Sinorhizobium meliloti: one gene and its partner. The protein of the gene in region 2 interacts with the protein of the main gene of each other region in a pairwise test. Links are inferred from orthologs where the notes say so. Each region holds a gene or a part of one and is shown on either strand. Other genes may lie near its edges.

Region 1 (4,625 bases), 2.2 Mb from region 2 along the record:
CGGTTTTCGCGAGACCGGCCATATGAAGGAGGTCGGCACGAAATTCGGCCGCTGGCTCGACCTCACCTTCATGCAACTGATCCTGCGCACCGGTTCTCCCGACTGAAAGCTTTGCAGCCCGATTTCTCGTCCGCGACGAAGATGCTATCTATATGCACTCGTTGGTCGCCGAGGGCCGCATGGTCGAGTACGAAAAGGCAGGCACAAGCCGCATCCGGAGCACCCTGAAAGGACATCTGGCACGCGTCGCCGCGGCCGTATTGTCCGTGGTCATGTGTTTTGTCTCCGGCCACTCCGGGGCCGCGGAGGCGCGCACCGACGCGCCGGCTCCGCCGCGGAAATGCCTCTACTCGGGGGTGTCGACTGAAAACCCCTTCCTCCGTCTCTGCATCACCCCCGACAATTTCGCCCGGGACGTCTGCGGCATCATCGAACATTATGCCAAGGCGAACGACCTGCCCGCCGCTTTCTTCGCCCGTCTGATCTGGCGCGAAAGCCTTTTCCAGCCGGACGCCATCAGCCCGAAGGGCGCAGAAGGAATTGCCCAGTTCATGCCCGCGACGGCAAAGCTGCGCGGCCTGTCGGACAGCTTCGACGCGGTGGCGGCGCTGGGCAAATCCGCCGAGTATCTGAGCGAGCTCAAGTCCCGTTACGGCAATCTCGGTTTTGCGGCGGCGGCCTACAATGCCGGCGAAGCAGGCCTGGAGCGCTTCCTGGAAAAAGACCGCTTACCCTATGAAACGCGGGATTACGTGCTGGCGATCACCGCCTATTCCGTCGAAGACTGGCGCGACAATCCACCGAAGTCGCTCAACATCGAACTCGACAAGGACAAAAGCTTCCTCGATGGCTGCGTCGCGCTCGCCAATACGCGGCGCTTGCGCGAGCTGGTTATCGCCGATGAAGCCGTCTGGGCGCCCTGGGGCGTTCAGCTCTCGGCCCACTATCAGAAATCCATGGCGCAGCGGCTGTTCCTGAATGCCGTGAAAAGATTGCCCGCTCCGATCAACAGCGAAAAGGCGGTTCTGGTGCGGGAGCGTAATGCCAGCTTCGGATCCAGGCGCCGCTACGCTGCCCGCATCGGCCGGCAGACGCGCGCCGAAGCCGATCAGCTTTGCGCCGCCATACGAAAAAGCGGCGGCGCCTGCGTCGTTTTCAAGAACTGACGGCGCCTTTCGCCGATACAGCGATGGAACGAGGATGTGCTTGACCTCCTCATCCCTGTGCTCGTCACAGGGATCCAGCCAGGCCAAGTCCTTGGGCTGAAAGAACATTCCCCGCGCCGCAGACGCGGCGCTGCCCTCATCTCTGTGACAAGCACAGAGATGAGGGCGAGGAGAGATTGCAGTCCCGGATACGTTTCCTAGTAGGCCGCGCAGTCGGCACTCGAAGAACTCAAGCCCAACCCCGAGCGCACCTTCTGGGTGACCTTTGCACATATGATAAGGCCCGACGCTGGATAGCCCCGGGCCTTGAAATCTTTCCTGCGCTTAGATCACTCGTCCGGTGTCGACGTGGTGTCCGGCGGCGACTCCGGTTCGGCCATGACGCCTTCGGCACCTACGGCTTCGATCTCCTCGTCGCCATCCGGCTCAGTGATCCGCTCGACCGAAACGACCTTCTCGTCCTTGGCGGTGGAGAAAATGGTCACGCCCTTGGTGGCGCGGCTCGCCAGGCGAATGCCTTCCACCGGGACCCGGATGAGCTGACCTCCATCGGAAACGAGCATGATCTGGTCGTTGTGCTCGATCGGGAAGGCGGCGACGAGTTCGCCGATTTCCGCCGTCTTCGAGGTATCGGTGGCGCGAATGCCCTTGCCGCCGCGGCCTGAAGTACGGAAGTCATAGGACGAGGAACGCTTGCCGAAGCCTTTCATCGAGACCGTCAGGATGAATTGCTCGCGCGCCTTCAGTTCCTCGTAGCGCTCGTTGGTGAGTTCGCCGCCATTGGTGACCTCCTCGCCGACAAGCACGATTTCCTCTTCTTCACCGGTCAAGGCGCGACGCTCCGCGGCCGATCGCTTCAGATAGGCGGCACGCTCCCACGGCTCGGCTTCGACGTGAGCGACGATGGCCATGGAGATGATCCGGTCGCCGTCACCGAGCGAAATGCCGCGAACGCCGATCGAGTTGCGGCCCGCGAAGACGCGGACATCGGCGACGGGGAAGCGGATGCACTGGCCGAGCGCCGTCGTGAGCACCACGTCGTCGAACTCGGTGCAGGTGTCGACCGAGAGGATCTCGTCGCCCTCCTCCTCGAGCTTCATCGCGATCTTGCCGTTGCGGTTGACCTGGACGAAGTCGGAGAGCTTGTTGCGACGGACCGTGCCGCGGGTCGTCGAGAACATGACGTCGAGGTTTTCCCAGGTCGTCTCGTCCTCGGGCAGCGGCATGATCGTGGTGATGCGCTCGCCGGGTTCCAGCGGCAGCATGTTGATCAGCGCCTTGCCGCGCGACTGCGGCGTGCCGATCGGAAGCCGCCAGACCTTCTCCTTGTAGACGATGCCGCGGGAGGAGAAGAACAGAACCGGCGTGTGCGTATTGGCGACGAACAGCCTGGTAACGAAATCCTCGTCGCGGGTGGCCATGCCCGAGCGGCCCTTGCCGCCGCGGCGCTGCGCCCGATAGGTCGTCAGCGGCACACGCTTGATGTAGCCCAGATGGGACACGGTCACCACCATGTCCTCCTGCGCGATCAGGTCCTCGTCGTCCATGTCCGGACCGCCTTCGGCGATCTCGGTGCGGCGCGGCGTGCCGAACTCGTCCCGGACCGCGGTAAGCTCGTTCTTGACGATCTGCATGATGCGGAGCCGGGACGACAGGATGTCGAGGTAATCCTTGATCTCCTCGCCGATCTTGTTGAGTTCGTCGCCGATCTCGTCGCGGCCGAGCGCGGTCAGGCGCTGCAGGCGCAGGTCGAGGATCGCGCGGGCCTGTTCTTCGGACAGGTTATAGGTAGCGTCGTCGTTGATCCGGTGGCGCGGGTCGTCGATCAGCCGGATGAGCGCATCGACGTCGTGCGCCGGCCAGCGGCGCTCCATCAGCTGTTCGCGCGCGGTCTGCGGATCCGGCGCCTGGCGGATGAGCTTGATCACCTCGTCGATATTCGCGACGGCAATCGCGAGACCGACCAGCACATGCGCCCGCTCGCGCGCCTTGCGCAGCAGGTATTTCGTGCGCCGGCTGACGACGTCCTCGCGGAAGGAGACGAAGGCGCGCAGCATGTCGAGCAGCGTCATCTGCTCCGGCTTGCCGCCGTTCAGCGCCACCATGTTGCAGCCGAAGGAGGTCTGCAGGGGCGTGTAGCGGTAAAGCTGGTTGAGGATCACTTCGGCGTTGGCGTCGCGCTTCAGTTCGATGACGACGCGATAGCCCTGGCGGTCGGATTCGTCGCGAAGATCGGAGATGCCCTCGATCCGCTTCTCGCGGACGAGCTCGGCCATCTTCTCGATCATCGTCGCCTTGTTCACCTGATAGGGGATCTCGGTAATGATGATCTGCTCGCGATCGCCGCGCATAGGCTCGATATGGGCACGCCCGCGCATGATGACGGAGCCGCGGCCGGTCTCGTAGGCCTGACGGATGCCCGAACGGCCGAGGATCAGCGCCCCGGTCGGAAAATCCGGTCCCGGAATGATCTGCATCAGCTCCGGCAGCTCGATCGCGGGATTGTCGATCAGGGCGATACAGCCGTCGATCACCTCTACGAGGTTATGCGGCGGGATATTGGTCGCCATGCCGACGGCGATGCCACCGGCGCCGTTGACGAGCAGGTTCGGGAACTTTGCCGGGACGACGACGGGCTCGTGCAAGGTGCCGTCATAGTTGTCGCGGAAATCGACCGTGTCCTTGTCGAGATCGTCCAGCAGCGAATGCGCCGCCTTCTGCAGCCGGCACTCGGTATAACGTTCCGCCGCCGGCGGATCGCCGTCGACGGAGCCGAAGTTGCCCTGACCGTCGATCAGCGGCAGCCGCAGAGACCAGTCCTGCGCCATGCGTGCGAGCGCATCGTAAATCGCCGTGTTGCCGTGCGGATGGTATTTACCCATCACGTCACCGGTGACGCGGGCGCATTTTACGTATTTCTTGTTCCAGTCGATGCCGAGCTCGCTCATCCCGTAGAGGATGCGGCGGTGAACGGGTTTGAGACCGTCGCGCACATCGGGAAGCGCACGCGACACGATCACGCTCATGGCGTAATCGAGATACGACCGCTGCATTTCCTCGATGATGGAAATCGGCTCGATGCCTGGCGGATTTTTTCCGCCGCCGGGGGTGCTTTGCTCAGTCAATGGTGATCACGATCTTTGTTCAGAATCAGTCGGTTTTTTATAGCCGAATGCGGCTCGGAGCGCCAATTTTCGGCCGGTGTTTTGAACAGTCTTTTGCCGCAGGAACAGGCTTTTCTAGGGCAAGGAAAGGAGCTCGCAAGGAAAGCTGCGCGCCTCGGGGATGGCGCTGGTTTAAGCCATTGCGTTGCGCTTGGCTACCCGCTCTTTCCAAGCTCGCACCGCTTGCCTAACAATGCGGGCCACACCACCGGGAATAGCCGGGGTAAAATCCGGAAGGGGACACGGATGTTCGACGTCGATCTCTTGATCAATGCGCTGACGACGCTGCTCGTCA
Region 2 (6,081 bases):
TCCAGCGCTTCCGCCACGCGGAAGACGCGGGCGAGGTCCTTGGCGTAGAAATAGGAGGCGAGGCCGAATTCGGTGTCGTTCGCCTGTGCGATCACATCCGACTCGTCCTTGAAGCGGAAGAGCGGCGCTACCGGTCCGAAGGTCTCTTCCCGCGCGACCGCCATCGCCTGGGTCACGTCGGCCAGCACCGTCGCCTCGTAGAAGGTGCCGCCGAGTGAATGGCGACGGCCGCCCTGCACCACGCGCGCGCCCTTCGCAAGCGCATCCGCCACATGCTCCTCGACCTTTTTCAGCGCCGGCTGGTCGATCAGCGGTCCGAGGATGACGCCGTCCTCCATGCCGTTGCCGGTCTTGAGCTTGGCGACGGCCTGGGCGAGCTTGTCGGAGAAGGCCTCGTAGACGCCGTCCTGCACATAGATGCGGTTGGCGCAGACGCAGGTCTGGCCATTGTTGCGGAACTTGGCGATCAGCGCGCCTTCGACCGCCGCATCGAGATCGGCATCATCGAAGACGATGAACGGGGCGTTGCCGCCGAGTTCCAGGCCAAGCTTCTTGATCGTTGCCGCGCTCTGGCGGTAGAGCTCTGCGCCGACCTCGGTCGAGCCGGTAAAGGTAAGCTTGCGGACGGTCGGGTTCGAAGTCATCTCGGCGCCGATCTCGCGCGCGGAGCCGGTAATGACGCTGAAGAGACCTTTCGGCATGCCCGCGCGCTCGGCGAGCACGGCGATGGCGATCGCCGAAAACGGCGTCTGCGCTGCCGGCTTCAAGACCATGGCGCAGCCGGCGGCAAGGGCCGGCCCGGCCTTGCGGGTGATCATCGCGTTCGGGAAGTTCCACGGCGTGATCGCGGCGACGACGCCGATCGGCTGCTTCATCACCAGAATGCGCTTGTCCTTCTGATGCCCGGGGACGAGATCGCCATAGACACGCCGCGCCTCTTCCGCGAACCATTCGATGAAGCTCGCTCCGTAGACGATCTCGCCTGTCGCCTCCGCTAGCGGCTTGCCCTGCTCCATCGTCAGAATCCGGCCGAGATCGTCCTTGTTTTCGATCATCAGCTCGAACCAGCGGCGCAGCACCGCCGAGCGCTCCTTGGCGGTCCTCGCCGCCCATTCCTTCTGCACCCGCGCCGCGGCCTCGATCGCGGTCCGGGTATCGGCGGCGCCGAGCTTCGGGACGCGGCCGATGATTTCGCCGGTCGCTGGATTGTTCACCTCGATCGCATTCTTCGGGTCGGCTTCGATCCAGGTCTCGCCCACGAGAGCAGCCTGGCGAAACAGCGACGGGTCTTTCAGATTCATGGCGAGTCCTTCCTCAAAAAATCTACAGAACTTATACAACTTTTTTCGCCGGTTCGACAATCACATGATTGCCGTTTACGGATCCTTCTCGCCTATATTGAGCTGACGCGCAGGAATGGCGATGCGTCGGACAGGTGCGTATCTGCAAGAAATAAGGATGTTCGTTCGTGACAGAAATCAACCATAGAAGAGCCGATCACCCCATCCACTCGATCTTTCTGGAGCGCTGGTCGCCGCGCGCGTTTACCGGCGAGGAGATCGGGGAAAAGGATCTGCTCGCCCTTTTCGAAGCGGCGCGCTGGGCGCCTTCGGCCAGCAATCTTCAGCCCTGGCGCTTCGTCTACGCCCGCCACGGCACCGAGCATTTCGCTCGCCTGCTGTCGACGCTCGACGAGGGCAACCAGCGCTGGGCGAAAAACGCCTCTGCCCTGGTCATCATCCTTTCGAAGACCCACAGGGTCACATCGACCGGCGAACTGAGGCCGGCCTATACGCACGCCTTCGACACGGGAGCGTCCTGGTTCGCGCTGGCGCTGCAGACGCAGCTCGCCGGATGGCATGCCCATGCGATGGCGGGGGTCGACAGGGAGAAGGCCATGCAGGTGCTCGGCGTTCCGGAGCACTACCGGGTCGAGGCAGCCGTCGCGATCGGCAGGATTGCGGATCCTTCCACCCTGCCGGGCGATCTGCGGGAACGCGAAAAACCAAGCCAGCGCAAGCCCGTCAGCGAACTCGTCTTCGAAGGACGTTTCACGGGCGAATGATCCGCGAGCGATCGAGCTTCCGTAAAGACGAGAGCAGGGCGGAGGACCGCCCTGCTCTCGTCGCAGCTATGATCAAAGTGCTGCGGCTACACTTGCGCGTCAGATATCGAGATTGGCGACGCTCAGTGCGTTTTCCTGGATGAAGTCGCGCCGCGGCTCCACTTCGTCGCCCATCAGGCGCGAGAACAGACCGTCCGCATCCGTCGCATCGGTAACCTTGACCTGCAGCAGCGAACGGACGTTCGGATCGAGGGTCGTCTCCCACAATTGCTCGGCGTTCATTTCGCCCAGGCCCTTGTAGCGCTGCATGGTGAGCCCCTTGCGGCCGGCGGCGAAGATCGCGTCGAGGAGGGCGCGCGGACCGCTGATCTCCTGCGTGCCATCGCGGCGGCGCAGCACCGGCGGAGCGCCATAGACCTCCTTCAGCCGTGCCTTGAGCTGATCGATATGGCGGGCATCGGAAGAACCTATCAGCGCCATGTCGAGCACGGCCGCTTCCTTGACGCCGCGCACCATGCGCTCGAGCTTCAGCCCGCCTTCCGCCGTCACCGCTGCCTCCCAGCCGCGTTCGGTCTCCTCGGCGATGACATCGAGCCGGCGGGCCACTTCGGCGGCGATCAACTGATATTCGTCGCGTTCGCCGTTGAGTTCCACGTTGAGCGCTCCGGCGATGGCGGCCTGCTCCACGACCGAGCGATTGTAGCGGGAGTGGAGCCCCTCCATCAGCGAGCGCAGGCGCAGCGCGTCGTTGATGACCTCGCGAAGGTCCTGGCCGACGCGCACTTCGCCCGAAGCGAGTTCGAGCGACGCCTCCTCGAGGCCCATGCTGATCAGATAATCTTCGAGCGCCTTCTCGTCCTTGAGATACTGGACGGACTTGCCGCGCGCCACTTTGTAAAGCGGCGGCTGGGCGATGTAGAGGTGGCCGCGCTCGATCAGCTCCGGCATCTGCCGGAAGAAGAAGGTGAGCAGCAGCGTGCGGATGTGGGCCCCGTCGACGTCGGCATCCGTCATGATGATGATCTTGTGATAGCGAAGCTTGTCGGCGTTGAACTCGTCCTTGCCGATCGATGTGCCGAGCGCGGTGATCAGCGTGCCGATTTCCTGGCTCGACAGCATCTTGTCGAAACGCGCGCGCTCGACGTTGAGGATCTTGCCGCGCAGTGGCAGGATCGCCTGGTTTTCACGCGAGCGGCCCTGCTTGGCCGAACCGCCTGCCGAGTCGCCCTCCACCAGGAAGAGTTCGGATTTGGCCGGGTCGCGCTCGGAACAATCGGCGAGCTTGCCGGGAAGCGACGAGATGTCGAGCGCACCTTTTCGGCGCGTCAACTCACGTGCCTTGCGCGCGGCTTCGCGCGCGGCGGCCGCCTCCACGACCTTGCCCACGAGAATCTTGGCATCGGAAGGATGTTCTTCGAGCCAGACGCTCAGGGCCTCGTTGACCAGGCTTTCGACAACCGGGCGGACTTCCGAGGACACCAGCTTGTCCTTGGTCTGCGAGGAGAATTTGGGATCGGGAACCTTCACCGACAGCACAGCCGTCAGCCCCTCGCGGCAATCGTCGCCCGTGAGCGATACCTTTTCCTTCTTGGTGATGCCGGATGTATCGGCATAGGAGGTGATCTGACGCGTGAGCGCGCCGCGGAAGCCGGCCATATGCGTGCCGCCGTCGCGCTGCGGAATGTTGTTGGTGAAGCACAGCACGTTCTCGTGATAGCTGTCGTTCCACCACATTGCGACTTCGACGGTGATGCCGTCCTTCTCGCCGCGGATCGACACCGGCTTCTGCACGAGCGGCTTCTTCGCCCGGTCGAGATAGGCGACGAACGCCTCGAGACCGCCGTCATACATCATTTCTTCCCGACGGATGTCAGAATGGCGCTTGTCGGTCAGCACGATGCGCACGCCGGAATTCAGGAAGGCGAGTTCGCGCAGGCGATGCTCGAGCGTGCCGAACTCGAACTCGATGTTCGAGAAGGTCTGTTCGCTCGGCGTGAAGGTGACCTCGGTTCCGGTCTCGCCGCCGGCGTCGCCCGTCACCTTGAGCGGCCCGTCAGCAACGCCGTGGGTGAAGCTCATTTCGTGGATCTTGCCGGCCCGGCGGATCTTGAGCTTCAGCGACACGGAGAGCGCGTTGACGACCGAAACGCCGACGCCGTGCAGGCCACCGGAGACCTTGTAGGAATTCTGGTCGAATTTTCCGCCGGCATGAAGCTGCGTCATGATGACTTCCGCCGCCGAGACGCCCTCTTCCCGGTGGATGTCCGTCGGTATGCCGCGGCCGTTGTCCGTCACCGTGACGGATCCGTCGGGATTGAGCGTAACGGTCACGATGTCCGCATGGCCGGCAAGCGCCTCGTCGATCGCGTTGTCCACGACCTCGTAGACCATGTGGTGCAGACCGGAGCCATCGTCTGTGTCACCGATATACATGCCCGGGCGCTTGCGCACGGCATCGAGGCCTTTCAGCACCTTGATGGAATCGGCACCATATTCGGCGATTGCGCCGGCTTCGGTCTCAGAAATATCGGTCATTCGGGCTCAGGTCTTTCCAGGTTTTCGGACGTCGCGATTCATTGCGAATCACAGCGCGAGATGCCTCGCGGACTATAGAAAATTTGTCCAATGGTTCCAAATCCCGACGCGAAGATCTCGGCCGGGAGGGGCTTTCATCCCCTGTCCTTATCAGGAAATGTGGCTTTTTCCAAAACATCTTCCAGCGCCCGAATCGTCTCCGCCGACAGGCCGCGAATCTCCATGCTCAAACGGTTGGCGAAGGCGGTGTGACCGGGCGGAAGGCCGGACGTGTCGAGCACGACTTTCGGGTCTGAAAGATGCGCTATCCGGAAGAGCTCGTCGGCCTCGTCCCAGATCACGTTGAAATAGCCGGCAACGCGCTGGAGGAAGTCGAAGCTCGGCGCTCCCCGCTTGCCGTGTTCGAGAGCGGAGAGATAGGCGGGCGAAACCCCGATCGCCGCCGCCATCTCCTTCTGAGACACGCCCTTGCGCCGGCGAAGTTCGCGCACGGCTTCGCCGAAGGGAGTCATGATGCGCCTCCCTTCGCACGCGCCAGCCGCACATAGAGCGCGCCCTCGCCGCCGTGATTGCGGGCTGCCGGTTCGTAGGACGATATCAATGGCCGGAACTCGGGAAGCGAGAACCAGAGCGGCACGGCCCGCTTCAGGGCGCCGTCGCTGCCGAGCGACGTCCCTTTGCCGGTGATGACGAGGACATGCCTCAAGCCGCGGTCGCGCGCCCTGAGGAGGAACTGCAGCAGCAATCCGTGCGCCTCGCTCTGGATCATGCCGTGCAGGTCGATCCTCGCCTCGAGCGTCAGCCGGCCCTTGGCAAGTTTGCGTTTGACCGGCCGCTCCAGCGCGTGATGAGGGCGGTGTTCTGCCTTGTCGCGGCTGAGAGAAAAGCCCCTGCCGGCCTTTTCGGGCGTGCTCGAGGAAGGCGCCGCCTCCGGGCCGGGTACAGCCTTGATTTCCGCGGTCCCGCCCAGCAGCTCCTCGAGATTCTCCAACCGCCCGGGCATGGGCCGCGCCGAACGCGCGACCTTCCCCCAGAGAATGCGGTCCTCGGTGGAAAGCTTCTTGTCCTTAGCCATGGCTGGACTGCGGGCGATATCGGACCGAGGCCGCGCGGGGTACGAAAATGAAGAACTCTGCGTCGTTGCGCACGCAACCCGCGAGTTCCCCCGCCTGGTCGCCGGAGCCCGTGAAGATATCGCCGCGCGCCGGGCCGACGATGGCTGAACCGGTGTCGAGCGCGAGCATCAGGCGACCGAAGGGATGTCCGCCGTCGAGATGGGTCAGGGTTTCGCTCGCGACATAAAAGGGAACGCCGAATGTGTGGATGAGGCGGTCGACCGCAAGCGAGCGTCCCGGCTCGAGCGGCACCTTGGCAGCCGCCACGGGGCCAAGCCCCTCCTCCTCGACCGGCGCCTCGCGGAAAAAGATGAAGGACCGGTTGTGCCACAGAACCTCGTCCGCCCTGTCGGCATGGGCCGCCAG

Evidence for each region. Proteins that work in one complex are often made in the same cells at the same time.
Region 1: the proteins of gyrB (region 2) and gyrA interact in binary tests that used the Escherichia coli proteins (3 or more experiments, as listed by UniProt). The link is inferred for Sinorhizobium meliloti from one-to-one orthologs.

The regions. Positions count from the first base shown.
Region 1 is NZ_JAGIOS010000001.1:3,494,263-3,498,887, forward strand. Bases 1,296-4,625 are described here. They hold gyrA (DNA gyrase subunit A), read right to left. Parts: upstream 4,292-4,625; coding sequence 1,496-4,291; downstream 1,296-1,495. Other genes in these bases: JOH52_RS17035 (MarC family protein), read left to right, coding at 4,577-4,625. Also shown: JOH52_RS17020 (GNAT family N-acetyltransferase), read left to right, coding at 1-106; JOH52_RS17025 (lytic transglycosylase domain-containing protein), read left to right, coding at 153-1,166. UniProt on the Escherichia coli protein: A type II topoisomerase that negatively supercoils closed circular double-stranded (ds) DNA in an ATP-dependent manner to maintain chromosomes in an underwound state.
Region 2 is NZ_JAGIOS010000001.1:1,342,888-1,348,968, forward strand. Bases 1,883-4,943 are described here. They hold gyrB (DNA topoisomerase (ATP-hydrolyzing) subunit B), read right to left. Parts: upstream 4,601-4,943; coding sequence 2,165-4,600; downstream 1,883-2,164. Other genes in these bases: JOH52_RS06395 (nitroreductase family protein), read left to right, coding at 1,883-2,065; JOH52_RS06405 (helix-turn-helix domain-containing protein), read right to left, coding at 4,735-4,943. Outside these bases: gabD (NADP-dependent succinate-semialdehyde dehydrogenase), read right to left, coding at 1-1,301; more of JOH52_RS06395, read left to right, coding at 1,469-1,882; more of JOH52_RS06405, read right to left, coding at 4,944-5,112; JOH52_RS06410 (Smr/MutS family protein), read right to left, coding at 5,109-5,675; mltA (murein transglycosylase A), read right to left, coding at 5,668-6,081. UniProt on the Escherichia coli protein: DNA gyrase negatively supercoils closed circular double-stranded DNA in an ATP-dependent manner to maintain chromosomes in an underwound state.